2 regions of the Dongia soli genome follow, and region 2 is predicted to be linked to the other one. Evidence: riboswitches for the same ligand, from Rfam matches in the RefSeq annotation. Region 2 holds a riboswitch; the other holds the start of a gene.
The links. Region 2 has a riboswitch for FMN ahead of ribB (3,4-dihydroxy-2-butanone-4-phosphate synthase). Riboswitches for the same ligand answer to the same signal wherever they lie in the genome.

Region 1: another riboswitch for FMN. It lies ahead of SMD27_RS20495 (6,7-dimethyl-8-ribityllumazine synthase); the one in region 2 lies ahead of ribB (3,4-dihydroxy-2-butanone-4-phosphate synthase).

The regions. Positions count from the first base shown of each region.
Region 1 covers NZ_JAXCLW010000008.1:78,925-93,437, reverse strand. The annotation lists gene SMD27_RS20545 (PTS sugar transporter subunit IIA) at 1-257, shown strand, start outside; gene SMD27_RS20540 (PTS sugar transporter subunit IIB) at 273-560, shown strand; gene ptsP (phosphoenolpyruvate--protein phosphotransferase) at 568-2,565, shown strand; gene plsY (glycerol-3-phosphate 1-O-acyltransferase PlsY) at 2,668-3,291, opposite strand; gene ku (non-homologous end joining protein Ku) at 3,498-4,310, shown strand; gene ku (non-homologous end joining protein Ku) at 4,332-5,219, opposite strand; gene SMD27_RS20515 (PAS domain-containing protein) at 5,368-5,874, opposite strand; gene SMD27_RS20510 (hypothetical protein) at 6,008-6,370, opposite strand; gene SMD27_RS20505 (hypothetical protein) at 6,545-6,811, shown strand; gene SMD27_RS20500 (glucose 1-dehydrogenase) at 6,937-7,983, shown strand; FMN riboswitch at 8,080-8,233, shown strand; gene SMD27_RS20495 (6,7-dimethyl-8-ribityllumazine synthase) at 8,317-8,823, shown strand; gene SMD27_RS20490 (class I SAM-dependent methyltransferase) at 8,867-9,595, opposite strand; gene SMD27_RS20485 (4'-phosphopantetheinyl transferase family protein) at 9,641-10,354, opposite strand; gene SMD27_RS20480 (beta-ketoacyl synthase chain length factor) at 10,680-11,432, shown strand; gene SMD27_RS20475 (lysophospholipid acyltransferase family protein) at 11,422-12,198, shown strand; gene SMD27_RS20470 (phosphopantetheine-binding protein) at 12,176-12,451, shown strand; gene SMD27_RS20465 (acyl carrier protein) at 12,456-12,704, shown strand; gene SMD27_RS20460 (COG4648 family protein) at 12,679-13,266, shown strand; gene SMD27_RS20455 (AMP-binding protein) at 13,263-14,513, shown strand, end outside.
Region 2 covers NZ_JAXCLW010000001.1:859,680-874,192, forward strand. The annotation lists gene SMD27_RS03825 (thioredoxin domain-containing protein) at 1-928, shown strand, start outside; gene SMD27_RS03830 (methylated-DNA--[protein]-cysteine S-methyltransferase) at 946-1,470, shown strand; gene SMD27_RS03835 (PAS domain-containing protein) at 1,493-5,203, opposite strand; FMN riboswitch at 5,564-5,776, shown strand; gene ribB (3,4-dihydroxy-2-butanone-4-phosphate synthase) at 5,874-6,530, shown strand; gene SMD27_RS03845 (quinone oxidoreductase family protein) at 6,671-7,648, shown strand; gene SMD27_RS03850 (putative glycolipid-binding domain-containing protein) at 7,662-8,225, shown strand; gene SMD27_RS03855 (aldo/keto reductase) at 8,237-9,304, opposite strand; gene SMD27_RS03860 (DUF2231 domain-containing protein) at 9,462-9,644, shown strand; gene cyoA (ubiquinol oxidase subunit II) at 9,899-10,840, shown strand; gene SMD27_RS03870 (cbb3-type cytochrome c oxidase subunit I) at 10,843-12,855, shown strand; gene SMD27_RS03875 (cytochrome c oxidase subunit 3) at 12,852-13,547, shown strand; gene cyoD (cytochrome o ubiquinol oxidase subunit IV) at 13,544-13,975, shown strand; gene SMD27_RS03885 (DUF899 domain-containing protein) at 13,994-14,513, opposite strand, start outside.

The DNA.
Region 1 (14,513 bases), on a different contig from region 2:
CCGATCCCGAACATGTGGTCATGCCGGCGGTCGCCGTGGCGACTCTGACCAAGCCGGTCCTGTTCGGGAATATGGAAGACCCCGACGAAAAGCTTCCCATTTCCATCGTGTTCCTTCTGGCTTTGAAAGAGAAAGACAAGCAGGTCGAGATGCTTCAGGCGATTGCCGGCCTGATCCAGAATGGAAGCCTGCTTGAAGAAATGACCGCGGCGGCGGATAAGGAAGATATCTTGGCCTTACTGGCGAAAGCCGCCTGAGTTGGGAGAATTGCGATGAAAACCAAGGTCGTGCTGGTTGCCTGCGGCACCGCTGTCGCCACATCGACTGTCGTGGCAATGGCGATCGAGGATGCGATGAAGGAAAAGGGTATTCCAGTCGCGATCCGCCAGTGCAAGGCGACCGAGGTGCCAAGCCTGGCGCCCGATGCCGATCTGATCGTTTCGACCACGCCGGTTCCCGACAATCTTGGCAAGCCGGTGATCAAAGGCCTGCCTTTCCTGACCGGTATCGGCAAGGATGCCGCCCTGGACCAGATCGAGGCGGCCCTGCGCGCCGGCTGAGACGTCCATGCTGGAAAAGATCGTCAGAGTGGCGCTCGACGAGGGCCTGCATGCCCGTCCCGCTGCACAAATCGTCAAACTGGCGAAAAGCTTCGATGCCACCGTCGAGATCGTCAAAGGCAAGATCGTCGCCAGCGGCAAAAGCGCCGTGAAAATCATGTTGCTCGGCGCCAAGATCGGCGAGGAAGTCACGGTGCGAGCAAGCGGCGTCGATGCCGATGCCGCACTTGACGCGCTGGTCGAATTGATCAGCGGGAAGCCGACCGACCGCACAGCCTCTTCGGTCGCACCACCGGGACCTGCCGCGGCCGTGCCGACGAAAGTAGGCCTCGGTCGAGATCGGTGCACGGATAATCACCTGACCGGCGTCGCCGCTTCTGCCGGCATCGCGATCGGCCCAGTCTGGCTGCATATCCCTGAAAGCATCAAGCCGGCCGCCGCGACGATTGCTGACGGTCAAGTGGAACCAAAACTGGCAGCGTTCCGGGCCGCCGTAGACGCCTTCGTTACCCGTACGGCCACGGATCTCGCCCGCATGAAAGAGGCGCATCCGCACGGCGACGTTCTCGGCGCGGAAATTCTCACTGCCCTGATCAATCTTGCCAACGATCCCGATTTCATTACGCCGATCGAAACAAGGATCGGCGACCGCCAGGATCCGGTTTATGCGACCCTGACTGTGGGTCAGCAACTCGCGGCTTCGTTTCGCCAACTTGACGACGGATATTTCACGGCCCGCGCCGACGACATTGAAGAAATAGCTCGCCAGATCGCCGCCGAACTGCTTGGCCTGCCGGTCCTGGACAGCGCATCTCTCAATGAGCCTTGCATCCTGGTGGCCAGCAATATCGGTGCAATCGATTTTTCGCGCCTGCCGGCGGACCGGATCAAGGGCCTCGTCTGCCTCGAAGGTGCGGCGACATCCCACTTGGCCATCCTGGCCCGCTCCCTGGGCATTCCCGCTGTCCTCGGCCTGGCGACAGATATCGCTCAGCTGCGCGAAGCAAAAACCGTGGCCCTGGATGGCGGAGCCGGTCTCGTTGTGTTCAATCCGAGCCAAACAGACGTCGATAGCTTCCTGAGGGAAGCGGACGATCTCGCCCGCGAGCGGGAGATCCTGGCATCCTATGCTCACCTTCACGCCCGCACGCTCGATGGTGTCGATATCGAAATCGCCGCCAATCTCAACCTGCCGGCCGAAACGACGCAGGCCTTGAAAAACGGCGCCATGGGTGTCGGCTTGCTGCGCACCGAATTCCTGTTCCTGGAGCGCCGCTCGCTGCCAAGCGAAGATGAGCAACTGGCCGCCTATCTCGAGATCGCCCGTCAATTCGACGACCGGCCGGTGATCATTCGCACGCTGGATGTCGGCGGCGACAAGCCACTGCCGGGTCTGTCCGCGCGGCGTGAAGAAAATCCCTTCCTGGGCTGGCGCGGCGTGCGCCTCTGTCTCGACCGGCCGGATATTTTCAAACCGCAATTGCGCGCGCTCCTGCGCGCTGCGGCCGAAAGCAATGTCAAGATCATGATCCCGATGGTGAGCGACATCGGGGAAATCCGCGAAGTAAAGGCGCTCCTCTCCATCTGTGCCGCAGAATTGGCGGCAGAGGGCAAAGCCGCGCGGCTGCCGGAACTCGGCATCATGATCGAGACACCGGCCGCCGTCATGTGTGCCACCCAGTTGGCCGAGGAGGTCGGCTTCTTCTCGATCGGCACCAATGACCTCACGCAATACACCATGGCGGCAGATCGGCTGCACGGAAATCCGCGATTGCGGCGGCTGTGCCAGGCATCGCATCCGGCCGTCTTGCGCATGATCGAACTCACCTGCCAGGCCGCGCGTGCCAAAGGGATCTGGGTCGGCGTCTGTGGCGAAGCAGCCGGCGATCCGGCTTTGATCCCGACTTTGTTGAGCTACGGTGTTACCGAATTCAGCATGGAATCCTCGTTGATTCCCCGCGCCAAGAAACTGGTGATGGAAAGCCGCGCCGGGCGGCCCGCTTAAGCGGCATCGGCGACAACCTTGCATGGTCCGGCTTGCCTCGACGCGGCTGTAACGCCGCACCCAGGAGGTTAGTTCACATTTGACGAGCTCCATGCGGGAAGATCAAAAGGTGAGCTTGTTTTCTGTTCCCGAAAACAGCCTTCGGATATTTTCCCGATGCTTGAAAATAACGATACACGCCATCGCGCAGGCAAATAGATGAAAATAAAATGTATTTCCAAAATCCGGCACAAACGAAATCGCCACAAGAAGTATTGCGGCACTTATGGTGCCTAAAGAAACGTAACGGGTTAATGCGACGATCGTTACAAAAAGGCCAAGGGATATAAGGGCCATAACCCAGTTGATCATAAATAGAACGGCCGCTGCCGTAAGTGCTCCCTTACCCCCTTTGAAGCCGAAATAAACCGGCCAGTTATGCCCGATAACTGCTCCTGCACCTGCCGCCAACAGGCTGAGGCAATCGATCGCCTCTCCCGAGTTAACATAAACGCCGAGGTGCAACCCTATAAGAGCGGCCGCTATCCCTTTTAAGACATCCCCCGCAAGAACAAACGCCGCAGCGGGTTTCCCAAGCACTCTCAGAGTATTGGTAAGCCCGGCACTTCTGCTTCCATGCTGCCGGATATCCTTGCGGTATATTTTTCCGACGATCAGCGCGGTATTCAGGCTGCCCAAAAGATAACCCGAAGCGGCGGCTGCAAGAATTTTGAAGATATCGATCATCAAACTCTCCCCTCCCTGCAACTATGACGTCGCTCTGATGACTCGACAATTAATAAGGCATCTCATAAGGCGACCCCCTGGAACCTTTTGCCCGTATCGATGTTGTCGGTGTGGAGGCGCTCTTTCCGAAAGGGCGTGAGATTCCCCGTTTCTTAACGCACTGCCGCCTCCAGCAATGCGCCTCCGTCGCGACCAGCTGGTGAGACATGCCGCCACGCAGCTTCTGGAAAGGTTACTTAAAGCTATCCCTGGTGACTTGCCCGGTCTCGATGATGCCGGCGACCTCGGAAAGCGAGAAGGTCCGCTTCCATACAATAAATCGCAAAACAGGCAATCGCATTGTCAGCCAATATGTCGATGCTGAAACTGGCGACCCTGTCGATGAGGAAAATGAGGTCAAGGGCTACCAGCGGGGAGCAGACGATTTCGTGCTACTGGAAGATGAAGAAATCGAGGCCGTGGCACTGGAAAGTACCCGCACCATCGATATCGACATGTTCGTGCCGAGGGATAGCATTGACTGGATCTGGTACGACAAGCCGCATTATCTGATGCCCGATGACGAGGTGGGCGAGGAAGCGTTCTGCGTCATACGGGATGCAATGGAAGCCACCAAAACCGTCGGCATTTCCCGCCTTGTCATGTATCGCCGCGAGCGGGCCGTCATGCTGCAGCCGCGCGACAAAGGCATTGTCCTCTGGACATTGCGATATGGTGACGAAGTGCGTGACGTGAAACCCTACTTCACCGGCATCAAGACCCCGAAGACCGATAAGAAGCTGGTCGATATGGTGGAGAAGCTGATCGCCGAACGATCCAAAGCCTGGGACCCTTCCATGGTGAACGACCCCGTTCAGGAAAGGCTGCTCGATATCATTGCCAGCAAGCGCAAGGGTAAGCGGGTCGCCGGGCGCAAAGGCAAGAGCGAAGCAGCAGAGCGCCCCAGTAATGTGATCAGCATCGTCGATGCCTTGCGGAAGAGCATTGCCTCCGAAGAGAAGAGACCGCGCAAGCGCTAGAGTGCATTCAGATGGAGATGATCAACCGGCCTTCCGCCGTGCCGGCGCCGCCTTCTTCTTGGCGGTCTTTTTCCCTTTTGCCGCCGCGCTGCGGCGTGAAGTCCCCGCGGCTTTCTTGGTACCGGCACCGCCTTTCTCGCGGCCGGCGCTCTGCCGTAAGGCTTCCATGAGATCGATGACTTTGCCCGGCTGGATGACCTTGAGCTTGGGAATAGGTTTGCCTTCCAGCTTCGCTTTAACCAAGTCAGCCAGAGCAGCCTCATAGCGGTCATCGAACTCGCGGGGATCGAATTCTCCCATTTTGGTGTCGATGATGTGCTTGGCGAGATCCAGCATTTCGCCTTTGATCTTCATTTTCGGAATGTCTTCAAAGGCCTCTCTCGCGGACCGGACTTCATAATCGTAATTCAAGGTGGTCGCGATCATGCCCGGCCCGTGCGCCCGGATGAGCAAAGTGCGCACCCGGCGAAACAGCACGGTCTGGGCGATAGCCGCGACATTGGCCGCCTGCATGCCTTTGCATATAAGGAAGAAGGATTCCTCGGCATTCTTATCGGCCGGTGCCAAATAATAGGGCCGGTCGAAATAGACATTGTCGATATCGTCGCAGGCGATAAAAGCATCGACCGAGAGGGTCTTATCGCTGGCCGGGACCGCAGCCGTTATCTCCTCCGGTTCGAGGATGACGTAATCGTCATCACCGACGCCATATCCCTTGACCTGGTCCTCACGCTCGACCGGATCACCTGTTTCGCTGTCGATGAATTGCCGGTGCACCCGATGCCCGGTTTCCCGGTTGACCGTATGGAAGGCCATGCGTTCCGAGGTCGAGGCAGCCGTGTAAAGAGCGACCGGACAGGTCACTTCCGCGATCTTCAGATAGCCTTTCCAATTGGCTCTGGGGGCCATGACCGTGCTGACCTCTCTGGATGCCGACTCATCTGCGTAGGCAACCCCCACGTAACCGTGCTATGGGCCATAAGTTCCGGACCTCGCCGGACAACCTGATGCAATATTAAGCAAGAACGAGAATCGACATCGAGCGGGCGGGATAACCCTATATAAGTTTGGACAGCCCGGCCCAATCCGCTCCCGTCTCCGGGCGCAACTCGGCATCCTTCACGCCGTCGAATTCGCCATAATCCTCTATGGACACGCATTGCGAGAGCGTGCCGTTTATCTGGAACGGAAATAAGGCGACCCATATGACCCTGGCGCCGGGATTGTCGCCGCTCCAGGGATAAGTCCACACCCGCGGGCGCCCGGTCTTGCTCGCATCCTCATAGTAACCCAGCATTTCCTGGATACTGGCGGCATAGGTCCCGGTCGCGAATTCATCAAGATACCGCCCGGTCAAATTCATGCCGGTCATTTCATCGACGCTCGTTCCGCTCAACCGGAAGCGGACCCGGAACGGAGCAAATTCGAACTCGCAGATCATCAGATAAGGAAGGATCGATTTGACCTGGGCCGGATCGAAAAGTGCTCGCTCCGGAACGGCGTCTCCCGCGAGACTGCCCCAATAGTCACGAAGCTGGCAAATATTCTTTGGCGCCCATTGCATGCCGTTACGCCTTGATGACTCCACAGGTAGGGAGCACCTTCATCCACGACGGACCAGGCTCCCGGTTCGCTCTGCCAATCACTGAACATGGCCAAAGCCAAGCAGCCTAACTATTCGGACTAATAATAAATAATTATAAAAGAAGCATGAAGTTGGCTATTTCGCCGCCGATTTTCACCGCGGCCCGCGACTCCCTTCTAGTAAGAGAACAAACAGCCGCGACCGCGCTCCTTAGGTATAATATCATTGTGATCTCAGCACCGGTTTGAGCGTCCTGGATCCCGCGCATCGTTATGACCCGAAGCGCATGAGCAATTGCGCCAGCTGCGGTCCCAGCCGTCGCAGTTCCTCGAGATGCATGGTGGACATGCGGGCGAGCAGCTTTCTGGCCCGCGGCCAGAGTTTCATATTCAGCCTTGGTCAGGTTGTGGTGGTGGTTCTTGCCGTTTTCTGACTTCGGTCCTTCCATAACCGCCATTTCATCCGCACCCGTCATCGTCCCCCGCCATCCCTTCCTTAAGCTTACACTTGATTTATATCGCTTCACGACACAATTATATCGTACTACGATATAATTACGGCCGCCCGCCGACGACCATCCACTTCCCAGAGCATTCGCTTCGAACGGTTGAGCCGAGGACATGAATGCCTGTAGCCAGAGGAGTCCAGGATGGATTTGATCCGTAAATTGAACGCCAAATTGGTCGCGCTTGATTATCGAAACAGGGTGATCGCCTATTCCGACAGCGAGGATGCGCAGCGCTTTTTGGATGAGATATTGAGCGCACAGCCGTATCGGGTAACCGAAATCAGGATCCATGACGTCTGTCCCTATGTCTGGACAAACCCCGACAAGTGGTACGCGGAAAACACTCCCCTGTTACGCTACCAGGGACCCGGCGCATCGGGGGATGTGGCCCTCCAGACCGCAGGCTAACGCTTGTCTCCCTGACGACCTCGTTCCTCGACTCACTTGTTTCCCGCACAACCGCAGCGGCCGGAACGTTCTCCTGGAACGTTTTTCAACGTGAAGCGGTTGAGTCGGCAGAAGTGAGGGTGTCGATGCGTGCACTTACGCTTATTCCCGGCCAAAATCATTCCCTGGCATTACAGGAAATCGATCAGCCGGATTGTTCCCTTGGCCATCTCTTGGTGCGGTGCCTGGATCTGGGGATCTGCGGCACCGATATCGAGATCGCCGCCGGCAATTACGGCTGGGCGCCGGAAGGCAAACAATATCTGGTTATCGGCCATGAAGCCCTGGGCGAGATCATCTGGGCGCCAGATGACAGCGGCTTTCAGCCGGGCGATCTTGTGGTCGGATTTGTGCGCCGGCCCGACCCCGTTCCCTGCCCCAACTGTGCCGCCGGCGAATGGGATACGTGCAGCAACGGCGAATATGTTGAACGCGGCATCAAGTCGATCGACGGCTATGGCAGCGAACAATTTGCACTGGCATCCGCCTATGCGATCCGGGTGCCATTGTCGATGCGCGCCACCGCCGTCCTGGTGGAGCCTGCCAGCATCGTCGCCAAGGCTTGGGAACAGATCCGCCGCATCGGCGCCCGCGCGCACTGGCAACCGAAATGCGCCTTGATCACAGGGGCAGGCCCGGTCGGCCTGCTCGCGGCCTTGATGGGCGAACAACAAGGCTTCGACATGCATGTCTTCGATCAGGTGGAAACCGGCCCCAAGCCGGATCTCGTCCGCGCATTGGGCGCCACCTATCATAGCGGCAAGCTGAAGGACCTCGATCTGCGCCCCGACATCATCATCGAATGCACCGGCGCGGCGCCGGTGATCCTGGATGCTTTTGCTTTGAATGGCCGAAACGGCATCGTCTGTCTCGCCGGCTTATCCAGCGGACAGCATGCACTCGATTTCGATATCGGCGAGATCGGCAGGCGCCTGGTGTTGGAGAACGACTTGATCTTCGGCTCCGTCAATGCCAATCGCCGGCACTATGAACAGGCCGTGGCTGCGCTCCGCACCGCCGACCAGCTCTGGCTACAGCGCTTGATCACGCGCCGTGTCCCGCTGGAGCAATGGCCTGAAGCCTTCGAACGCCAGTCCGACGATATCAAGGTCGTGATCGATTTCACCGGTTAGCGGTTTCAGCTTCCTGCCGGCTCTCAGCGGCGGGCTTGCGGCGCGCGCCGAAATCCCCTATGGAATCGCCGTTATCCGGGCTCGACCCGTATGGCAAAACGTTCTCAGGGCGGGGTGTGATTCCCCACCGGCGGTGATTGCGCATGATCGCATAAGCCCGCGAGCGCTTTCCGGAATCGATCCGGCAAGGTCAGCAGATTCGGTGTGACTCCGAAGCCGACGGTCATAGTCCGGATGGAAGAGGACGGGATGTCGCCGACATGTGGGCGCGTAGCGTCCTTACATGGATAGCCCGTTTGCCCTGATTCCGGTCCCAACGCTTGAGGTACCAAAATGAATCAGAGCCAGATCAGCACTATTTCAACGCCAAGCAAAGCTCCCACGGAGGGTGGCCGCATCGCCTTCATTCAATCGTCCTGGCACAAGGATATCGTCGACCAGTGCCGCATCGCCTTTGTGGCGCAGCTGTCGAAACTCGGCATCACCGAAAATCGCATCGATGTCTTCGCCGTCCCCGGCGCCTTCGAAATTCCGTTGCAGGCGAAGATCCTGGCCAAGACCGGGCGTTATGCCGCCGTGGTCGCCGCCGGCTTCGTCGTCGATGGCGGTATTTATCGCCACGAATTCGTCGCCCAGGCGGTCATCAGCGGCCTGATGCAGGTGCAGCTCGAAACGGAAACGCCGGTTCTGTCGGCGGTCCTGACGCCGCAGCATTTCCATGACCATGAAGAGCACCGGAAATTCTTCTTCGAGCACTTCCTGGTGAAGGGTACCGAAGCTGCAAATGCCTGTGCCCAGACCATTGCCAATATGCAGAAGCTGAAACAGGCCGCCGCCTGATCGGTCATGAGCCGGCGGCGGTGCTCGAGACAGTGCCGCCGGCTTAATGCTTTACTGCGACCAGATTGACGAGGGTTTCTTCGCGCTCCATCGGCGGCTTGATGCCGAACCATCTCTCCATGATGCCGAGATCCGAGCGGCTCCACCAGAGATAGGGATAGGAGACCGAGCGCGGCCGGATATTGAATCCGGCATCGCGGATCATCTGCAGATATTCCGGCGCAGTCCGTTGCACATCCATCGGATGACGGAAGAGATAACGAATGAGCCAGGAATGAATGTATTTCCTGGTCGATTCCGCAAAAAGCAGCAGACCACCTGGCTTCAGCACGCGGTAAAACTCCCGCAAAGCCGCCTCCTGGTCGATCAGATGGTGAAAGGTCTGATGACAGAACACCATGTCGGCGGATTGTGCCGGCATCATCAGGCGCGAACTGGTGGATTGCCGCAGCTCGACGGTGAAATTCTCCTTGGCGATCCCCGACGCGGCCGCCTGGAGCATCGCCGAGTCTATATCGACGCCGATCATGCGTTCCGGTTTGAACCGTTCATGCAGCAATTTGAACGAGCGGCCGAGGCCGCAACCGACATCGACAATGACCGGATATGACTGCAGGCGATTCTCGATCAGCCGTTCGAGATCGTTGACCGCCCGGGTGAGGACATGAGTTGCCCAGGTTTCCGTCTGCAAGAACCAGATGCCGAAACGCGATTCCGGTACATACATATCTGCAGTGAGACGATCGTTCCGCAGATACCCCAGTTGATGCATCGATGACCCCTGCTCTGGCATATGCGCCTTCCCCGCGCATCTGACCTATGACTGAGTTTCCATCATCTGCAACTCCTGCGATAAATGCCACCATTTTAACGGCATGTGTGACGTGGGTGATGCTTTTGCCCGATAGCTGCGCGCAACGGCCAGGCTGAATTGTCGCTGCGTCGCAAGGCAGAGCATCCGTTCATGCCACAGCGACCAGGACGCACCGTCGAGTGAGGCGAACCAGATGCCGGTATCGGGGCCGGTATCAGCACGGTCTTGCTTATCGGTCACGGCCGGCCACCCCTCCCCTGTCGCTTTAGCCATGGCTTCCCGCAACGTCCAGAGACGATAGAAGCCAGGCATGCCATGTTGCGCCGCCCGCCGCACCTCCTGGGGTCCGAAGGCGGATTCCGCCATGCCCTGCCAATTCCGGTCGGATCGCAGCATTTCGAGATCGACGCCGATCTTCCCCTCCTGTGACATGCCGCACATGACCCAGCCACCGGAATGCGCTATCGAGACCGACGGCAAAAGGTGGTCGGGCTCAGGGGAGCGTAAATTGGGCGAGAACACGATTGGCCGGCCGGAAGATTCTGTCTCTATCCGCCAATCGGCAGCGACATCGCCAACAACGCCTTGCAGCAGATCATAGAGCAAGGCGCGGCCTATCCGGCTCCGCTCGGCTATTGTTCCCATGGGGGGAAGCCGGTGGGACCAGCGTTCCAGCATATCCGAGGCGGCCTCGCCCTCCTCTCGAAGAATTGACACAAAACTCATATATTTCAATAGGTTCGGGGTCTACGGGAAGGCTTCCATAAAGTGCTGGAGCCGTATTATAATGTTTTTTGCTAAATTTGGGGGCTGGGGGTATCGGATGCCCTATTGGGAATCCGGATGCGGTTGCGGCCGAGCATGGAGCGATGGTCAGGGTTAAAAGGCGCAATGCCGGGGCGAAATGTGCCGCTAGCTATCATATTGTCCGCAATCAATTTATTTCCGGACATCGCATAAGCGACAAGCCGCTGGAAGCAAGGCACGTGATGCCGAATTTCCAAAGCGCGTCTCTGTCACTGAACGACCCGTCATACTGAAGATGATGCAGCAGGAACTTCCCATTTTTGTCGAAGATTGGTTTGCCTGGGCGCCGGGTCTCGAGACGCGAGCAGACTGGCGCGCCTGGGCTGGTGTACCCGGCGGCGGCGAACCAAGGGATGGCGAAGGCCTTGGCACACTTCCCATGATGCTGCGTCGGCGGATCGACACTTTCGGGCAAAAAGTCATCGGCGCGGCCCTTGCCTGCGACAGCATCCAGACAACCCGCTATATCTTCGCTTCCCGCCACGGCGAATTTCCGCGAACCCTGCGAATCCTCGGGAATCTGGCGCAGCAACAACCACCGTCGCCGGCCGATTTTAGCCTGTCCATCCATCACGCTCTGGCGGGCCTTTTGTCGATCCACACCGGCAACAAGGCGGGCCATACGACTATTTCGGCCGGCCGCGATACATTCGGTTTTGCAATGCTGGAAGCGGCCGCCAACCTGGCGGCCAATCCTGACGAAGCGGTGCTGCTCGTCTGCTATGAGGAGCCGCTTGCCGGTGATTATCAGCGGTTCCAGGAAAAGCCGGAGGCTGGCGCGCCCTTGGTCGTCGCTCTCAAACTCAGCCGGCAGCCGGTCGGCGATGCGCTCCATATCTCTGCGGCCGCAACCGAATCGACGCCGTCCCGCAACCATGCGGTCGAGAGCAATGCGATCGAAGATTTCCTGAAATTCTTTCTGTCCGGATGTGATACCGCCAGCTCGACCGGCGAACGCATGAGATGGCGGTGGCAACGTGCGGCTTAACCATATCGATCGCGGCTGGCGGGTCATCGCAACGGGCTTTGCCTTTTCCGTCTTTTTCGGCGGCGGTGCGCTGGCGGCGCTGACTGTCCTTCCCATCGTGGCCAAACTGAAGATCGATGGCGCCACAGGTCGGCGCAATGCGCAGCGTTTCGTCCAAGGCCTGTTCCGGGTTTTCGCGGCGATGCTGCAAGGCCTCGGCATCCTGCGCTTAGAGGTAGTAGGTGCGGAAAGGCTGGCAGACAGCCAGGGCCATCTCGTCATCGCCAATCATCCGACCCTGCTGGACGTAGTGTTCCTGATGGCCTTCATTCCGCGCGCGCAATGCATCGTCAAACATGAATTGTGGAACCACCGCTATCTCGGCGGCGTGGTGCGGCTTTGCGGTTACATCCCCAACAATCTGGAACCCGAAGCGCTGCTCGACGCCTGCAAGACCTCGATCGATAGCGGCGACAATCTTATCATCTTCCCCGAAGGCACCCGGACTAGGCCCGGTGAGCCGATGCGATTCCACCGCGGCTTCGCCAACATCGCCTTGCTCGCCGAAGCCCGCATTCAACTCGTCACGATCCTCTGCAAGCCGATCATGCTGCTGAAGGGCGATCCCTGGTGGCGCGTCCCGCCCCGCCGTTCGCAATTCACAGTAACAGTCGGTGACAGCCTGGATTCAAAAGTGCTATTGCGCGAACAAAGCAGATCGATCGCAGCCAGAGCACTGGTCCGCCATATTGAAGGTTATTACGGTGAACAACTTGCAACTCAATGACTTGGAACACGACCTGAAAGAGCTGGTCGTCCGGACGCTGAAGCTCGAAGGTATCGAGCCCGGCGATATCGACAGCAACGAGCCCTTATTCACTACGGGACTTGGTTTGGATTCCATCGACGCGCTTGAACTCGGCGTTGCCATTCGCAAGACCTATGGTACGAAGATCGAGACCATCACCGATGAGGTGAAGGCGCATTTCGCCACCATCCATAGTTTGGCAAAGTTCATTCAGGCGCAGCGCAAGGACTGAGACAATGTTATCCCGTGACGAGATTTACCAGGCCCTGCGCGGCTATCTGGAAGAGATGTTCGAGGTGCCGGCGGAAAAAATCACGCCCGAAGCGTTGCTATACGAGGACCTCGATCTCGACAGTATCGATGCGGTTGATCTGATTGTGAAGCTGCAAGAATTGACCAAACGCAAATTCAAGGCAGAAGAATTCAAGACGGTTCGCCGGGTGAGCGATGTTCTCGACCGTGTCCAAGCCATCTTGGCGGAGTAAATCCGGAACAGCCTTAATCATTGCCCTGGCGGCCCTCGGCGTTGCCTATCCTTTCTTCGTGTATTTCAGCCGGGATATCATTTCTCCTCGTGGCTTCATCGCGGCGGCGCTCATCCTGTTGGCTTTGCGGCTGATTGCGGCGAAATCTGAGATCGCGCGGTTTTGGCGGGTACCGCTGCTGGTCGCCGGACTTTTGTTGCTGATTGCGTCGATCCTGGATTCGGCCTTCGCCGTCTCCGCCTATCCGGCCCTGATGAGCCTTGTCGCCGCCAGCGTCTTCGGCTGGTCGCTTTATTGCCCGCCCAGCCTGATCGAGCGCATTGCCGTCCTGACCGATGGCGAACTTTCGCCGAGCGGACAGCTCTATTGCCGCAAGGTAACGGTCCTCTGGTTGGTCTGGTTGGTCGCCAATGCGATGATCGCTATCGGCCTGTCCATCTGGGGCAGCCTCGCCACCTGGACGCTTTGGACCGGCCTCATCTCCTATCTTATTACCGGTGCCTTGTTCGTCGGCGAGATCGGTTTCCGTCACCTACTCAAATGGCGCCGGCAACAGTCATGACCGCCGGTTCGATCGCCCGCATATTTGCTGATGGCCGAGCAGCGGCCGCGACCGTCGCCGCGACAGGCGGCGAGTGCATCGATCTTGCCCAGTTCCACCGCGATGTCGCCGGCAATGCGGCTGAGCTTCGGCGCAACGGCTGTCGCCAGGGATTGCTTGCCTGTACCGATGCCTATTGGACGGCGGTCGGCCTCCTTTCCCTTTTTCATGCCGGGGCAACGGCGCTGATGCCGCAAAACGTCCTGCCGGACACGCTGATGCGTATCCGTGACCGTTGGGATCATATCGTCAGCAACCGCCCGGTGGCGCAGGACCTGCCGCTTCTCCGGCTGGAACATCAGCCGGAGCAAGTCGGCGCTTTACCCGTCCTGACGGCGGAAAATTGCCGTCTCGATCTCTTTACCTCGGGCACGACGGGCAATGCGAAATGCGTGACGAAGACACTGGCTTTGCTCGAAACTGAGGCCCGGGCCATCGAAAGCCTGTTCGGGCCAGATCTGCCAGCAACCGGTTGGGTGCACGCCACGGTCTCGCCCACACATATGTATGGTCTCACCTTCCGGCTGGTCTGGCCGCTTCTGACCGGCCGGCCTTTCCATGGCTATAGCCACGACTTCTGGGAGACCGTCCTCGCCGAAGACCTGCACGGCGCCGTCCTGGTGACCAGCCCTGCCCATCTCAGCCGCCTTTCCGGCTTGCCGTCGCAGAGCGAGCACAACCGGCCGGCATTGATCCTCTCCGCCGGCTCGCCATTGCCGGCAAGCGCGGCCCGCGAAGCAACTGATATCCTATCCCTGGCGCCGACCGAAATTTTTGGCAGCACGGAAACCGGCGCGATCGCCTATCGCCATTGGCGGAACACAGATCCAGCCTGGCATCCATTGCCCGGTGTCGCCGTCCGGCAGCAACCTGACGGATGCATGCAGGTCCGCTCTCCCTTCATCGCCGGGGACGGACTCTATGACAGTGCCGATCTCATCACGCTGGCGGCGGACGGTTCCTTCCGCAACCGGGGCCGGGCTGACGACATTGTAAAAATCGAAGGCAAGCGGATCAGTCTCCAAGAGATCGAAGCTGCTTTGCTCGGCGTCGACTTGGTAAAAGCCGCTGCCGTCATTATCATGCCGAGCGATCGTCCGCGCCTGGCTGCCGCCATCGTGCCAAGCGAGTCGGGGACGACGCGATTGAAGGAGATCGGCGATTTCCGTTTCGGCCGGCTGTTGCGCCAGCAGCTCGGCAGGCAGCTG
Region 2 (14,513 bases):
CCGTGCCGCCCGCATCGACAGCAATGAAGGCGATGAACAGATTCTGGCGGTGTTGCGCGGCAAGCTGCTCGCTGCGCGCAACGAACGGGTCCGTCCCGGTTGGGATGACAAGGTGCTGGTCGATTGGAACGGCCTGATGATCGCCGCTCTGGCCCGCGCCGCCACCGCCTTCAACCGGCCGCCCTGGCTGGAATATGCGCGAAGCGCCTTCCGCTTCATCGAGCGCCAGATGATGAAGGATGGCCGCCTCTACCATGCCTGGCGCAACGGTAAACTGGGCTCGGTCGCCATGCTGGATGATCACGCTCATCTCGCGCGCGCCGCCTTGCTGCTGCAGGAAGCGACGGGCGACAAGGCCTATCGCGATCAGGCGGAACACCTTGTGGCCCTGCTCGACCGGCATTTCTGGGATGAATCCGGCGGCGGCTACTTCACCACCGCGGATGATGTGGCCGATGTCATCATCCGGCAGAAAAGTGCGGCCGATCAGGCAACGCCGAACGGCAATGGCGTCATGCTGGAAGTGCTGACCCGGCTTTACCACCTGACCGGCAACGCCGATTACGCGCGCCGTGCCATGCAGTTGATCACCGCCTTTTCCGGTGAGATCAACCGCAACTTCTTCCCGCTTGCCACCTATCTGAATGCGATCGACTATCATCTAAACTGTGTGCAGATCGTGCTGGTCGGCGCCCGCGACGATGCCGGCACCGATGCATTCCTCAGCGTGCTGCGGGACTACTCACTGCCCAATGCCCTGCTGCAGCGCGTGACGCCGGTCGAAGCTCTGCCGCCGCACCATCCGGCACAGGGAAAAGAGATGGTCGGTGGACGTCCGACAATCTATCTCTGCCGCGGTCAGACCTGCAGCCTGCCGATCACCGAGCCGGCGGCCCTCGCCCTTGCCCTCAACGAGCAGGCGATCTGACAGGAGGTTGGAGACGCATGAATCACCTGACGACAGAAACGAGCCCGGACCTGCCGGCCGATACGTTCTCCGGAGAAGCGATCGGCCATGCGTCGATCGAAACGCCGATCGGCTGGATCGATGTGGGCGCCACCGAGAGCGCGATCGTGCAACTGCACTGGCATCACCGGCAACCGAAGCAGCGCGATACTTCGCCGCTGCTCGATGAAGCCTGTCGGCAATTGCGCGCTTATATCGACGGCAAGCTGCATGATTTCGATCTGCCGCTGGATGCGGTGGGCAGCGATTTTGCCAAATCGGTGTGGCAGCAGATGCTGGCGATCCCCTATGGCCGCAGCCGCACCTATGGCGATGTCGCCAATACGCTGCAGGCACCGGCGCAGCTGGTCGGCCAGGCCTGCGGGCAGAATCCGATTGCCGTCATCATTCCTTGCCACCGTATCCTCGGCGCCAACTCAATCGGCGGCTATAGCAGCGAACTTGGCCTGCGGGCGAAAACCTTCCTGCTCGATCTTGAGCGCGGGCAAGGCCGACTGTTTTAGGAAGATGGGCGCCCCTGCGCTTTCACGCCGCGACCGGCGAGAGGCCGAGATAGCCTGAGACCACGTTCAGCAAGGCCGTGAGGTCGACCGGCTTGGTGAGATAGTCGGTCATGCCGGCCGCCAGATAGCGATCGCGGTCCCCCTCCATGGCATGAGCGGTCAGGGCGATGATCGGCACCTCGGACAAAGCAGTCTCGGCGCGGATGCGCTGGGTGGCATCGACGCCACCCATTTTCGGCATTTGGATATCCATCAGGATCAGATCGTAAGCACCGACGATCGCCCGCTCGACCGCGGCTTCGCCATCATCCACGCAATCGACTTCCGCGCCGAGCGTCCGCAGCACATCGATGAACAAGCGCTGGTTCATCGGATTATCCTCCGCCAGCAGGATGCGCCGGTTCGACTGCGCCCTGTTCATCGGGGCTGCGAAATCATCCCGCGCGCCGCCAGCCGAAAGATCGCGAGGCAACGTCGCGCCGGTCTCATAAGGATCACCGGGACTGTCGCTGTCCCGCGCCTCGCCGGGTAAGCGGATCCGCATCGTGGTGCCATGTCCGGGTGCGCTGTCGATTTCCAAACGGCCGCCATGGGCCTCTGCCATGACCTTGACCAATGGCAGGCCTAGCCCCGTGCCCTGATGCTGACGGGCGATTTCGCCATCCACCTGGCCGAAGGGATCCAAGGCCTTTTCGATATCGGCCTGGGTCATGCCGATACCGGTATCGGTAACCGCGATCGCCACGCTCGATATGCCGTCGAGCGTGACACCATCGACGACGAATCTCAGGGTGACGCTGCCGCCGGCGGGCGTGAACTTCAGCGCATTGGACAGGAGGTTGATGATCATCTGCTTGATCGCCCGCTCATCGCCGAAAACCTGGCGGCAATCGGGCATCACCTCGACATGCAGGCGGACATTGCGGTCCTTGGCGAGGCCTTCCATCAACCGTGTCGAGCCAGCCGCCAGGGCATCGACCGAGACCGGATGACAATCAAGCACCATGCGGCCGGCTTCGATCTTCGACAGATCGAGCACGTCATTGATCAGCGAAAGAAGATGGCTGCCGCTTTCGTGGATGAGGCCGGCATATTCCGCATATTTCGCGACGCCGATCGGACCGAACATCTCATCGCCGATGAGCTTCGCGAAACCCAGAATGGCATTCAACGGGGTGCGCAATTCGTGGCTCATATGCGCCAGGAAACGCGTCTTGGCTTTGCTGGCCTCGACCGCCGACAGGCGGGCTTCCTCCAGCTTCTCGGCCAAATCGACCAGCGCCGCCGCCTGCTTCGCCAATTGGTTATGCGCCGCTTCGAGCTCCGCCTCGCGCATCTTTTGCGGCGTCAAATCGGTACGGATGCTGACTACGCTGCCGTCATCCATGCAACGCTGGCTGATCAGCACCCAGCGACCGCCGGCCAATTCCCGTTCGACCCGCATTTCCGCGCGGGTCTCCAGCAGCGCCAGTGATTCGGCGACGTAATCCTCGTTGCGGTCGAGCGCTTCGAGGAACTGGCCGTTGACCGCCCCGAAGCGCAGGAAATCCTCATATGAACACCCGGACGCCAGGAGATGACCGGCAATCGGATACATCTCGCGGCATTGGCGATTGCTCAGGATGACGCGGCGATCCGGCCCGATCAGCAGGAAACCCTCCTGCATCGATTCCACCGCATCGAGCAAACGCTGCTGCGCCTGTTTCAGATCGCTGATATCAGTCCAGACGCTGACGGTGCCGTTCCCGGCGGTACGCCTTTCGCTAACCCGGACCCAGCTGTCATCTTCCAGCCGCATTTCGAAACTGCCGCCCTTGCGGTGGCGTTCCATGCGGTCGGCCACATAGGTCTCGATGTCCGCGCTACGCCCTAGTCGAGCATAAGATGAGCGCACCATCTCGGTGAAAGCCCTGCCGCGCAGATCTCCCATGGCACGCATGAAGGGGAAGAATTCCAGATAGCGTTCGTTATGCATGATGAGGCGATCATCGGCATCGAACCAGGCGAAAGCCTCGGGCAGGCTCTCGATCGCATCGCGCATACGCTGCTCGGCCAGCACTTTTTCGGTCACGTCGGAATAGGCACCGACGACCCGCAGGCAGCCGTCGGCCGAATTCTGCCGGCGGATCACCCGGCTTTCGATATAGACGATGCTGCCGTTGCGATGCCGGTAGCGGGCCAGGCTGCGCAGCACACCGACCGGTTCGCGGAAATAAGCGGCCGCGCGATCCAGCACCATCTGGCGATCCTCGGGATGAATCAGCTTTTCCCAGGTCTCGTAGGTGTTCTCCAGCTCATCGTCACGATAGCCGAAGATCTCCTTCCACCGCGGCGAATACCAGACCTCGCCGGTATCGACATTCCAGTCGAAGATGCCATCGCCACTGCTCGCCACCACCAGGCCGAAAAGCTCGCGTCCCGCCGCCAATTCGCGTTCCAGGCGCTTCTGGTCGGTGATGTCATGGCCGACGCATTGCACCTCGCTGAGCGCGCCGGCGGCATCGAACAAGGCGCGGTTGACCCAGCGCAGCCAGCGCGTGCTGCCATCGGGCAAGGTCTTTTCATATTCCTGGATAAGGATCGGCTTTGCCCGCGACAGGGTAGCAACCTCGGCTTCCAGCAACCGCCATTCGACCGGCGTCAGCAGATCACTGATACGGATGCCGAGCAGATCCGCGGGGGCAAGGTTGTAGTAATCCGCATATTGGCGATTGACGAAGGTGACGGTGAAATCCGGCCGGAAGCGGACGATTGCTTCCTGCTGATCCTCCACCACCGCCCGGTAAAGCGCATCAGTCTTGCGAGCCTGCTCCAAGGCCTCGCGCTCGGCCGTTACATCGCTGAGCGTGCCGTCGATGCGGTACGGCCGGCCTTTCGCATCATAAAGCACGGCACCCTTGCAGCGCACCCAGCGCAGGCTGTCATCGGCACGGCGCAAGCGATAGACGACATCGCAGCGTCCGCTGACGAAAGCCTGTTCCAGCGCGGCGTTGCGCAGCGCCAGATCCTCGGGCGGTGTGATGGCATCGAAGAGATCGGCATCGGCGATCAGGCGATCGGCCGGATAGCCGGTCAAGGCCTCGATCGCCGGCGAGACATAAACTGGCAGGAAACCGGGCAGCCGCGCCGACCACACGATCTCGCCAAGATTGCCGATGATATCGCTGACCCGCCGGATGTCGTTGTCGCTCGACGACGCCGCATCGCCAGGTTGTCTGCGCTCCTCCTCGCGTCGCGCCTGCCCGGCGGTGAGCAGGGTCGCAGCGGTGAGCAGCAGCGGCTGCAGGAGGCCCGACATGCCCCGATCGTAGCCGCCGGGGCGTCCGGCGAGACCTGCGATGCCGATCAATCTCGGCCGCTCGACGGGACCACCGACAATCGGCAAAGCGAGAAGGCCCTCGGCAGCGCTGCCCAAGTCCGGGGCGCCGTTGACAAGGACGGCATCGAAACAGCGGCGCCACATGCCGTTGCATTCCTCGCTGGCCGGCACGGCCGGCTGCACGGCGACCGGATAGAGGTGGTCGCCGGTGGCAGCAGGCCGGAGCTCGGCAATCACGCCCTGATCGCTGGCCGTGAGGTGCAGCATGGTCTGGAGCAGGTTGGCGAAGATCCGCGCCGGCTCGGTGCCGGCAAGAAATTCCGTTTGAGCGGCGGCGACGGCGCACAACAAAGCCCGAGGATCGATGACTTGCGATATATCGGTCGGGGAATTGCTTGAGCGATCAGCCGTCAAAGCCGCGAACTTCCCTTAAAGAGTCTCACCCGGCCGCCGCCGGCCGTGAATGCAAATCGTCGATTGCTGCGCCACCCGTCTCGGGCCAGCCCGCTGCGCAGATGTGAGAGATACCAGCTTAAGTGGCAAAAATGAATAAGATGCGAGTATTTCCGATGACACATGCTGCCGAAAGATGACGGCATGTATATCAAGATATTTGTTTCGAAAAAATTTCCCTCACGGGAAAGAATTTGGTCCTTTCAAGGCCTTGCAGGATTCCCTCCCATGCTGGCAAGCCGCGCCGAGCCTTGCGCACAGCGTCTAGGTCGATCGGCCGATTGACGCGAGGCCCCGCAATCTGTCAGTTTAGTATCGTCAATACGTCTTCAGGGCAGGGTGAAACTCCCTACCGGCGGTAGGACAGGGTGGCGACCGGAAGCGGTCAACATGCTGTCGAGCCCGCGAGCGCCGGCCTCCTCGGGAAAGGTATCCCACGGGAAGCCGGGTCAGCAGATCAGGTGCAAGGCCAGTCGCAAAGCTTGGTCTTAAATCCTGGGCCGACGGTCATAGTCCGGATGGAAGAAGACGCTGGCCAGGATTAACCGGCTATCCCTTTCGGGGGCGCCGGGGCTATTTTTGGCAGTCGCCCTGAAACGTTTGTCGCAACCAGTCTGCGAGGAGCGTTTCGATGAATACTCAATCTCCCATCATTGTCAGCCGTCTGAGCCAGCGGGTGGAAGCCGCGCTGGAAGCCATGCGCAGCGGCATTCCCGCCGTGTTGTTCGATGATCATGACCGCGAGAACGAGGCCGATCTCGTCGCCGCGGCGGAAACCCTGACCCATGACGTCATGGCCCGCATGATCCGCGATTGCAGCGGCATCGTCTGCCTCTGCCTCGACGACAGCTATATCCAGCGCCTGGCCCTGCCGCCCATGGTCGAACGCAACAACAGCCGCTTCGGCACCGCCTTCACGGTATCGATCGAGGCGGCACGCGGCGTCACCACCGGCGTCTCCGCAGCCGACCGCCTGACCACGGTACGTGCCGCCATCGCCGACAAAGCCGGGCCGGCCGATCTTGCGCGTCCCGGCCATATCTTTCCGTTGCGCGCCCAGCCGGGCGGCGTTCTCACCCGTCCCGGCCATACGGAAGGCACGGTCGATCTCGCCCGCCTCGCCGGTCTGAAACCGGCCGGGGTGCTGTGCGAGCTGATGCGGCGCGACGGCAGCATGATGCGCGGCAAGGCGGCGCGGGATTACGGCCGGCGCAACGGCTTTCCCTGCCTCACCATCGCCGAGCTGATCGAGTATCGGCGCGGCGGCGAACTTCGCGACGTCGCCTGACAGACCGGCAACGCACACCGGCACGCACACAACATCGCGATCCTGTCCGGCCGTCAGCCGACTTGCTGGACAGGATCGCCGCGACTTGCTTTGATCGCTCATCACGCAGCGAAGGCTGTCATCAGCGAAGGAAGTCGATCATGCGCGTCAAAGCCATCCGCATCCATCAGAACGGCGGCCCCGACCAGATGCATCTGGAAGAGGTCGAGCTCGGCGCACCGGGCGAAGGCGAAGTGACCCTGCGCAACAAGGCCTGCGGCGTCAATTTCATCGACACCTATCACCGCACCGGCCTCTATCCGGTTTCCCTGCCAAGCGGCCTCGGCCTGGAAGCAAGCGCCGTTGTCGAGGCGGTCGGTCCCGGCGTCACCGATCTCAAGGCCGGCGACCGCGTCGCCTATTCCTCGGCCCCGGTCGGCGCCTATGCCGAGGCGCGCAACTATCCGGCGGCACGGCTGATCAAGATCCCCGATGCGATCGACGACAAGACCGCCGCGGCGATGATGCTGCAAGGCATGACGGCGGAATATCTGATCCGCCGCACCTACCCGGTGCAGAAGGGCGACATCGTGCTGCTGCATGCGGCGGCTGGCGGCGTCGGCCAGATCGCGACGCAGTGGCTGCATCATCTCGGCGCCATCATCATCGGCACGGCGGGCTCGGCGGAAAAGCTGAAGATCGCCAGCGATCTCGGCTGCCAGCATGTAATCAATTACCGCGATCCTGACTGGGTCGCCCAGGTCAAGGCGGCAAGCGGCGGCCAGGGCGTCCATGTGGTCTATGACGGCGTCGGCAAGGACACCTTCATGCCCTCGCTCGACTGCCTGCGCCCGCGCGGCTATATGGTGACCTATGGCAATGCCTCCGGCCCGGTCGCGCCGATCGAGCCTTTGATCCTGTCGCAGAAGGGCTCCCTCTTCCTTACCCGCCCGACCTTGATGGCCTATACCTCGAGCCGCGCCGATCTCGAACTCTCGGCCAATGCGGTGATCGATGTGATCAGCCGTGGCGCAGTGAAGATCAATGTCAACCACACCTACGCGCTGAAGGACGCGGCCCAGGCGCATCGCGACCTCGAAGGGCGCAAGACCACCGGCTCGCTGGTCCTCATTCCCTGATGGGGTAGGAGCCGTGACGGCACGCGCCATCTGCTGGGCGCCGATCTGGCACGAGGATCGGCAGGCGCAAGGCATGGAGCATCTGGTGCTGCGCGAGGGTGCTGCCGACAGCGTGCTCCTGGCCTATGACGAGGATGGATGGCCATTCCGGCTCAGCTACAAGCTGCGCTGGGATAACGAATGGGGCCTGCACGATGCCGAACTCACTGTTGTCGACGAGACCGGCGCGCGGCAACTGACGCTTCGCAGCGACGGCAGGGGTCATTGGCGCGATGGCAATGATCAGGTCCTGCCGAAGCTCGACGGCTGCTTCGACATCGACATCTGGCCGACACCTTTCACCAACACCTTTCCGATCCGCCGTGCAGATCTGGCGATCGGCGAACGGCGCGCCTTCACCATGGCCTATGTGATCGCCCCGGCGCTGACGGTGCAGCCAGCGACACAAGCCTATACCCGCCTCGACGAGCGACGCTATCTCTTCGAAAGCATCGACAGCGATTTCCGCGCCGAGCTGCCGGTCGATGAAGACGGCATCGTGCTCGACTATCACGGACTGTTCCGGCGCCTAGCCTAAAGAGATAATGGCTAGACCCCGACCGTCTGCCGATGGCCCTCGAGATAGATGCGCTCCGACGGCGTCGGTCGGTCATAGCCCCACATGGCCCGATGCCAGAAAGGATAAAGCGGGCGGGGACGCCCGGCCGCTTCGATCTTCGCCATCTGCTCCGGCGTCAGCGTCAAATCGTAGGACGCGAGATTGTCGGCGAGCTGATCCTCGTTGCGGGCGCCGAGCACAATAGTGCCAATACCGGGCCGTGAGCGGGTCCAGGCCAGGGTTACTTGCGCGACCGAGCGGCCAACCTCCTTGGCGACGCTTTCAACCGCCTTCAGCACCCGGCCGAAGCGTTCCGGCTCCGGCAGGAAGGGCTCCGGCCAATTGGGGTCTCCCTGCCGCGTGCCCTTCGGCGCCGAACCATCGCCTTTCGCCTTGCCGCCGAACAGCCCCTGGCCGAGCGGGCTCCAGATCATCGCGCCGATGCCGAATTCCGCCCCGGCGGGGATGAGCTCGTATTCCGCCTCGCGCGCCTCGGGCGTGTAATAGATCTGATGCGCGATCGGCGCCACATAGCCCGGCGCCTGAGCGATCAGCGCCGTCTTGGCGAGCTGCCAGCCGCTGTAATTCGAAATGCCCCAATAGCGGATCTTGCCGGATTTCACGAAGCCCGACATCGTCTCCACCGTCTCTTCGATCGGCGTCACGCCATCCCATTGATGGACGAAATAGAGATCGAGCCAATCGGTCTTCAGCCGCGTCAATGAACCGTCAAGCTGGGCTGTAAGATGCAGCCGGGAGGCGCCGCCGCCATTGGGGCCGGGCTCCATTTCCGACCGCCCCTTGCTGAAGATCAGCACCTTGTCGCGGCGGCCGGCAAGCGCCTGGCCCAACACCGTCTCGGCATCCCCCTTGGAATAAAGATTGGCGGTATCGAAGGCATTGACGCCGGCATCGACAGCCATGTCGACCAGCCGCTTGCCCTGCGCGACGTCGACATTGCCCAGGGCCTCAAAACCATTGGTGCCGGCGAAGGTCAAGGTGCCAAGGATATAGCGCGAGACCTTCATGCCGGATTTACCGAGCGGGATGTAATCCATTTCGCTTCTCCATTTCCTTCAATCTCGGTCAGTGAACAAGCCGAACCCGCTTTCGTTCATGAAGCCAGGCCCGGTACGCCCGGCCAAAGACGCGGAACATTCAAACACCACCCGGGTTCCTCGGTGGAGCTAAGACAATTGCTCTCATGCAGGCGCAGTGATCCGCTGGCAAACCGGGATGGCCGAAGGCATCCTGCCCTGGGGCTTGGTCCTTTCCGCGATTGTGGTGGTCATTCTGCTCTTTACCGGCTGTAAGGGCGGTTCGCTCGTCTATCACCACAGGATCGGCATGCATCCCGAGGCGCCCGCTGAAGGCCATGTAGACGTCAAGTCGCGATAGATAAGCAGCGAGCAGAGGGGAGTGGGCCCGGCTGTGCCGGGCAGCTTAATTGTTGCCGCCACCGGGTTAGTTACTTATCGTGCTAAATTGACGCGGCGGTAAAATGGCCTCGCTCGAGTTTGTCGGCCAGCGGGCCGAAAGCATTATGTGTAAAACAACATCCGTAAAATGAATCACCGCGATCGGGTCACCGATCGCGGGGAGAACTACCTTCGGTTTGAGACGTTTGCTCGCGACAAAGAGGGACTCTCTCCATGGGTGGATTGCAAGTCTCGCCAGGCGCGTTGGCCTGCCTGTGCCGCAGCTTGACGCGCGGCTCCTTCCTTGGCCTCCTCGGCCTTGCCCTCTCTTCCTGCTCGGGTGGCGTGCTGGACCCAGCCGGCCCTGTCGGCGAAGGCGATGCCATCATCCTGATCAACGCCACAGCAATCATGCTGGCCATCGTCATCCCGACGATCCTCTTGGCGTTCTGGATGGCTTGGCGCTACCGGGCGTCTAATCCCAAGGCGGAGTACTTGCCCTATTGGTCCTATTCAGGCCGGATCGAAGCGGTCGTCTGGTCAATCCCGATCCTGACAATCATGTTCATCGGCGGCGTGATCTGGATCGGTTCCTACAAGCTCGACCCGTTCAGGCCTTTGCCCTCCAAAACCCCGCCCCTCGAGGTGCAGGTCGTCTCGCTCGACTGGAAATGGCTGTTCATCTATCCCGAACAGGGGATCGCAACGGTCAATCAGCTGGTGATGCCGGCCGGGAGGCCAGTGCGTTTCTCGATCACCTCGGCCAGCGTCTTCAACGTCTTTTTCGTGCCGCGCCTGGGCTCGATGATCTATGCCATGCCGGCCATGATCTCGCAGTTGCACCTGCAGGCCGACAATCCGGGCGAGCTTTGGGGCACCTCGGCGCAATTCTCCGGCGACGGCTTCTCCGACATGCAATTCCAGGTGAAGAGCCTGTCAGCGGCCGATTTCGAAGCCTGGGCGGACGGCCTCAGGGCTAGCGGTCCCGTCCTTGATAAAAACGCCTATGAGAGCCTGCTTCACCAGACCCAGCGCGTGCCGCCCTCGACCTATCGGGCGGTCGATCCTGGGCTCTTCCAAGCCGTGGCCACCCAGAAAATCCCGCCGGGACCGGGACCACACCCCGAAGTTTCTCCGCATGCCGGCCGCGAAGTCTCGACCGGCGGAAAGGACTGACGATGTTCGGGAAGCTCGACCTTTCGGCAATCCCCCTGTCCCAGCCGATCCCACTGATAACCTCCGCCATCGTGATCCTCATCGCCCTTGGCGTGCTGGTGCTGATCACCGTGAAGGGATGGTGGCCGTATCTCTGGCGTGAATGGATCACCAGCGTCGATCACAAGCGGATCGGCGTGATGTACTGCCTGCTCGGCGTCCTGATGCTGATCCGCGGCTTTGCCGACGCGATCATGATGCGCACGCAGCAGGCGGTGGCGATCAACGCGCCGGGCTATCTGCCACCGGAACACTACAACCAGATATTCACCGCCCATGGCACGATCATGATCCTGTTCGGCGCCATGCCCCTGGTGCTGGGATTCATGAACTTCCTCGTGCCGCTGCAGCTTGGCGTCCGCGACGTCGCCTTCCCCACCTTCAATTCGGTCGGCTTCTGGCTTACCGCCAGCGGCGCGCTGCTCGTCAACCTGTCGCTCTTCATCGGCGAGTTTGCCAGGACCGGGTGGCTGCCCTATCCGCCGCTCAGCGAAACGGCCTACACGCCGGGCGTCGGCGTCGACTACTATCTCTGGGCCGTGCAGATATCCGGGATCGGCACCTTGATCACGGGAATCAATATCGTCACCACGGTGCTGAAGATGCGATGTCGCGGCATGGATTATCTCCGCATGCCGGTCTTCTGCTGGACGGCGCTGGCCTCGTCCCTGCTGATCGTCGCCACCTTCCCCGTCCTGACCGCGACGCTTGCCATGTTGAGCCTCGACCGATATCTGGGCTTCCACTATTTCACGAACACGGCGGGCGGCAATCCGATGATGTTCGTGAATCTGGTCTGGGCCTGGGGACATCCGGAAGTCTATATCCTGATTCTGCCGGCCTTCGGCATCTTCTCGGAGATATTCCCAACCTTCTCCGGCAAGCCACTCTTCGGCTACCGCTCCATGGTCGCGGCCACCCTCTTCATCTGCATCGTCTCTCTGTTGGTGTGGCTCCACCACTTCTTCACCATGGGTGCCGGTGCTGCGGTCAACACGTTCTTCGGCATTTCATCCAGCATCATCGCGGTCGGAACCGGGGTGAAGATCTATAACTGGATCTTCACCATGTATGGCGGCCGCGTGCGTTTCGAAGTTCCCATGCTTTGGTCCATGGGCTTCATCTTTACGTTCATCATCGGCGGCTTGACCGGCGTGCTGCTCGCCGTGCCGCCGGCCGACTTCATCACGCATAACTCGATGTTCCTGGTGGCGCATTTTCACAATGTCATCATCGGCGGCGTGGTATTCGGGATTTTCGCCGGCCTGGAATTCTGGTTTCCGAAGGTCTTCGGATTCCGTCTCCATGAAGGCTGGGGCAAAACCGCCTTTTGGCTGGCCTTCATCGGTTTCTGGGTGACCTTCGCGCCCCTTTATATCCTGGGCCTGCTCGGCATGACGCGGCGCCTGCAACATATCAATTTCGAGGTGTGGGCGCCCTGGCTATACGTCTCCATGGCGGGTGTCGGCATCCTGATCCTTGGCGTCATCTCGCAGGTCGTGCAGCTCGTGGTCAGCATCCGCAACCGCGATAAGCTGCGTGACGTGACGGGCGATCCGTGGGACGGCCGTTCGCTCGAATGGGCCACGCCGTCACCCCCGCCTTTCTTCAATTTCGCCGTGATGCCGAATGTCACAGGAGAGGAAGCGTATTGGGGAATCAAGCTGCGCGCGGTGGAAACGCAGCAATTGTCTCCGGAACCGAAATACGAGCCGATCGAAATGCCGATCAACAGCCCGGTCGGCATCTATACGGCGTTTTTTACCTCGATCTTTGGCTTTGCCATGATCTGGTACATCTGGTGGCTCGCGATCGTCGCGCTGGTCGCGGCCTTTGCGGGCTTCGTGGTGTTTGCCTGGCGTGACGTCCACGAATTCGAAGTGCCGGTTGAGGAGGTCGCACGGGTAGACCGCGCGCGCCGCGCGGCGCGCGCCGCTTTGCTCGAGCGGCTTTCCGGCACGCGGGGGGCGTCATGACCAATATCGAACTGCCCGCCAGTCTCGAGGCCATCCGCCGCATTCGTGAAGATCCCCATCGGCTCGGCCATCGCGCCCATGGTCCTGAAGAACCCGTCGAAGGTGCCGGCCACGGGGCGACCGGCCCGGCCAGCAAGCGGATCCTTGTGGGCTACGGCTTCTGGATCTTCCTGCTCAGCGACATCGTCATGTTCTCCTGCTTCTTCGCCGCCTTCGCCGTACAGCGCGACGCCACTGCCGGCGGCCCGACGATCGGCGAAATCGTCGATATCCCGCGGGTCGCTTTCGAGACCGCGGCACTGCTCCTGTCCAGCTACACCTGCATGCTGTCATTCGCCGCGGTGAATGCCCGAAACCGCCTGTGGACCGAAATCTTCCTTTTCATAACCGGCCTTTTGGGCCTGGTCTTCGTCCTGCTCGAACTGCAGGAATTCATCGACCTGGCTGCCCGCGGGATCACCCCGCAACGCAGCGGAATGCTCACTTCCTTCTTCGGGCTGGTCGGCTTGCATGGCCTGCACGTCACGCTTGGCGGGATGTGGCTCGCCACGATGATGGCGCAGGTCTTCGTCAAGGGGTTTCGCCGCGAGATCGTTCACCGGCTGATCTGCTTCAATCTCTTCTGGCACGCTTTGGACATCGTCTGGATCGGCATCTTCACAATCGTCTATCTGATGGGGGTCGTCGCATGAGCAACACCGACTATGACCCGCAGCTTCACAGCCGTGCCCTGAACCCTCCGCAGGACTTCAACCATCGTGCGGATCACGCGCCTGGCGACGAGCCGCCGGAGGATATCGGCCATTGGGTGCGCAACGCCAATCTCGGTCTCGGCTTCTCGGTCGTGCTCACCGTCGCGGCCTTCTTCCTGGTCGGCACGGATATCATTTACGCGCCGGCCATTCCGGTGGCGCTGGTCGTGCTCGCGATCGCACAGATGGGCGTGCATCTGGTGTTCTTCCTGCACGTCACCACAGGCCCGGATAACACCAATAACGTGCTCGCGCTCGCCTTCGGCGTCCTGGTGGTCTTTCTGATTGTCGTCGGATCGATCTGGATCATGGGCCATCTGAGCCATAACATGATGCCGATGGATCAGATGATGCAGATGCAGCCATAGGCTTGTGACGGCGACCGCTCAACTCTTCGCATATTCATCGTGCCGTTTCCACCAGACGCCGCCGCTTTCGTTGCGGCCCTTCGGGGCGCGGTCGAGCCAGGGATACATGCCCCAGAGTGCGTCGAGGCCGCGGGCATAGGCCGAATAGGTGTGATAGACCGCGCCCTCCTGCAAGGCGAAGGCGCTAAGGCCCGGGCGGTCGCGCTGATAGGTGGCAGTATCAGTGCCGCTCATGTCGGCGAATTTGTCTTCGGCACGCTGCCCGCCGCCTTGCTTGCCGGCCCGCCATTCGAAAGCCGATTCGCGGCGGTAGTTGTAATAGATATCGCCTTCACGCTGCTGTTCTTCCGAGAACCAGACATTGAAATCCGCGTTGAAATCGCTGCCGGCCGACGAGACCCAGGGAAAGTGCCAGCCCATGCGCTGCCGGTAGGCCTGTAGTTTCGCAAGCGGCGCGCGCGATACCGCGACCAACCGGACATCATGGTTTTCCAGATGCAGGAAGATGCCGTTGAAGCCATCGGCAATGGCCGAGCAG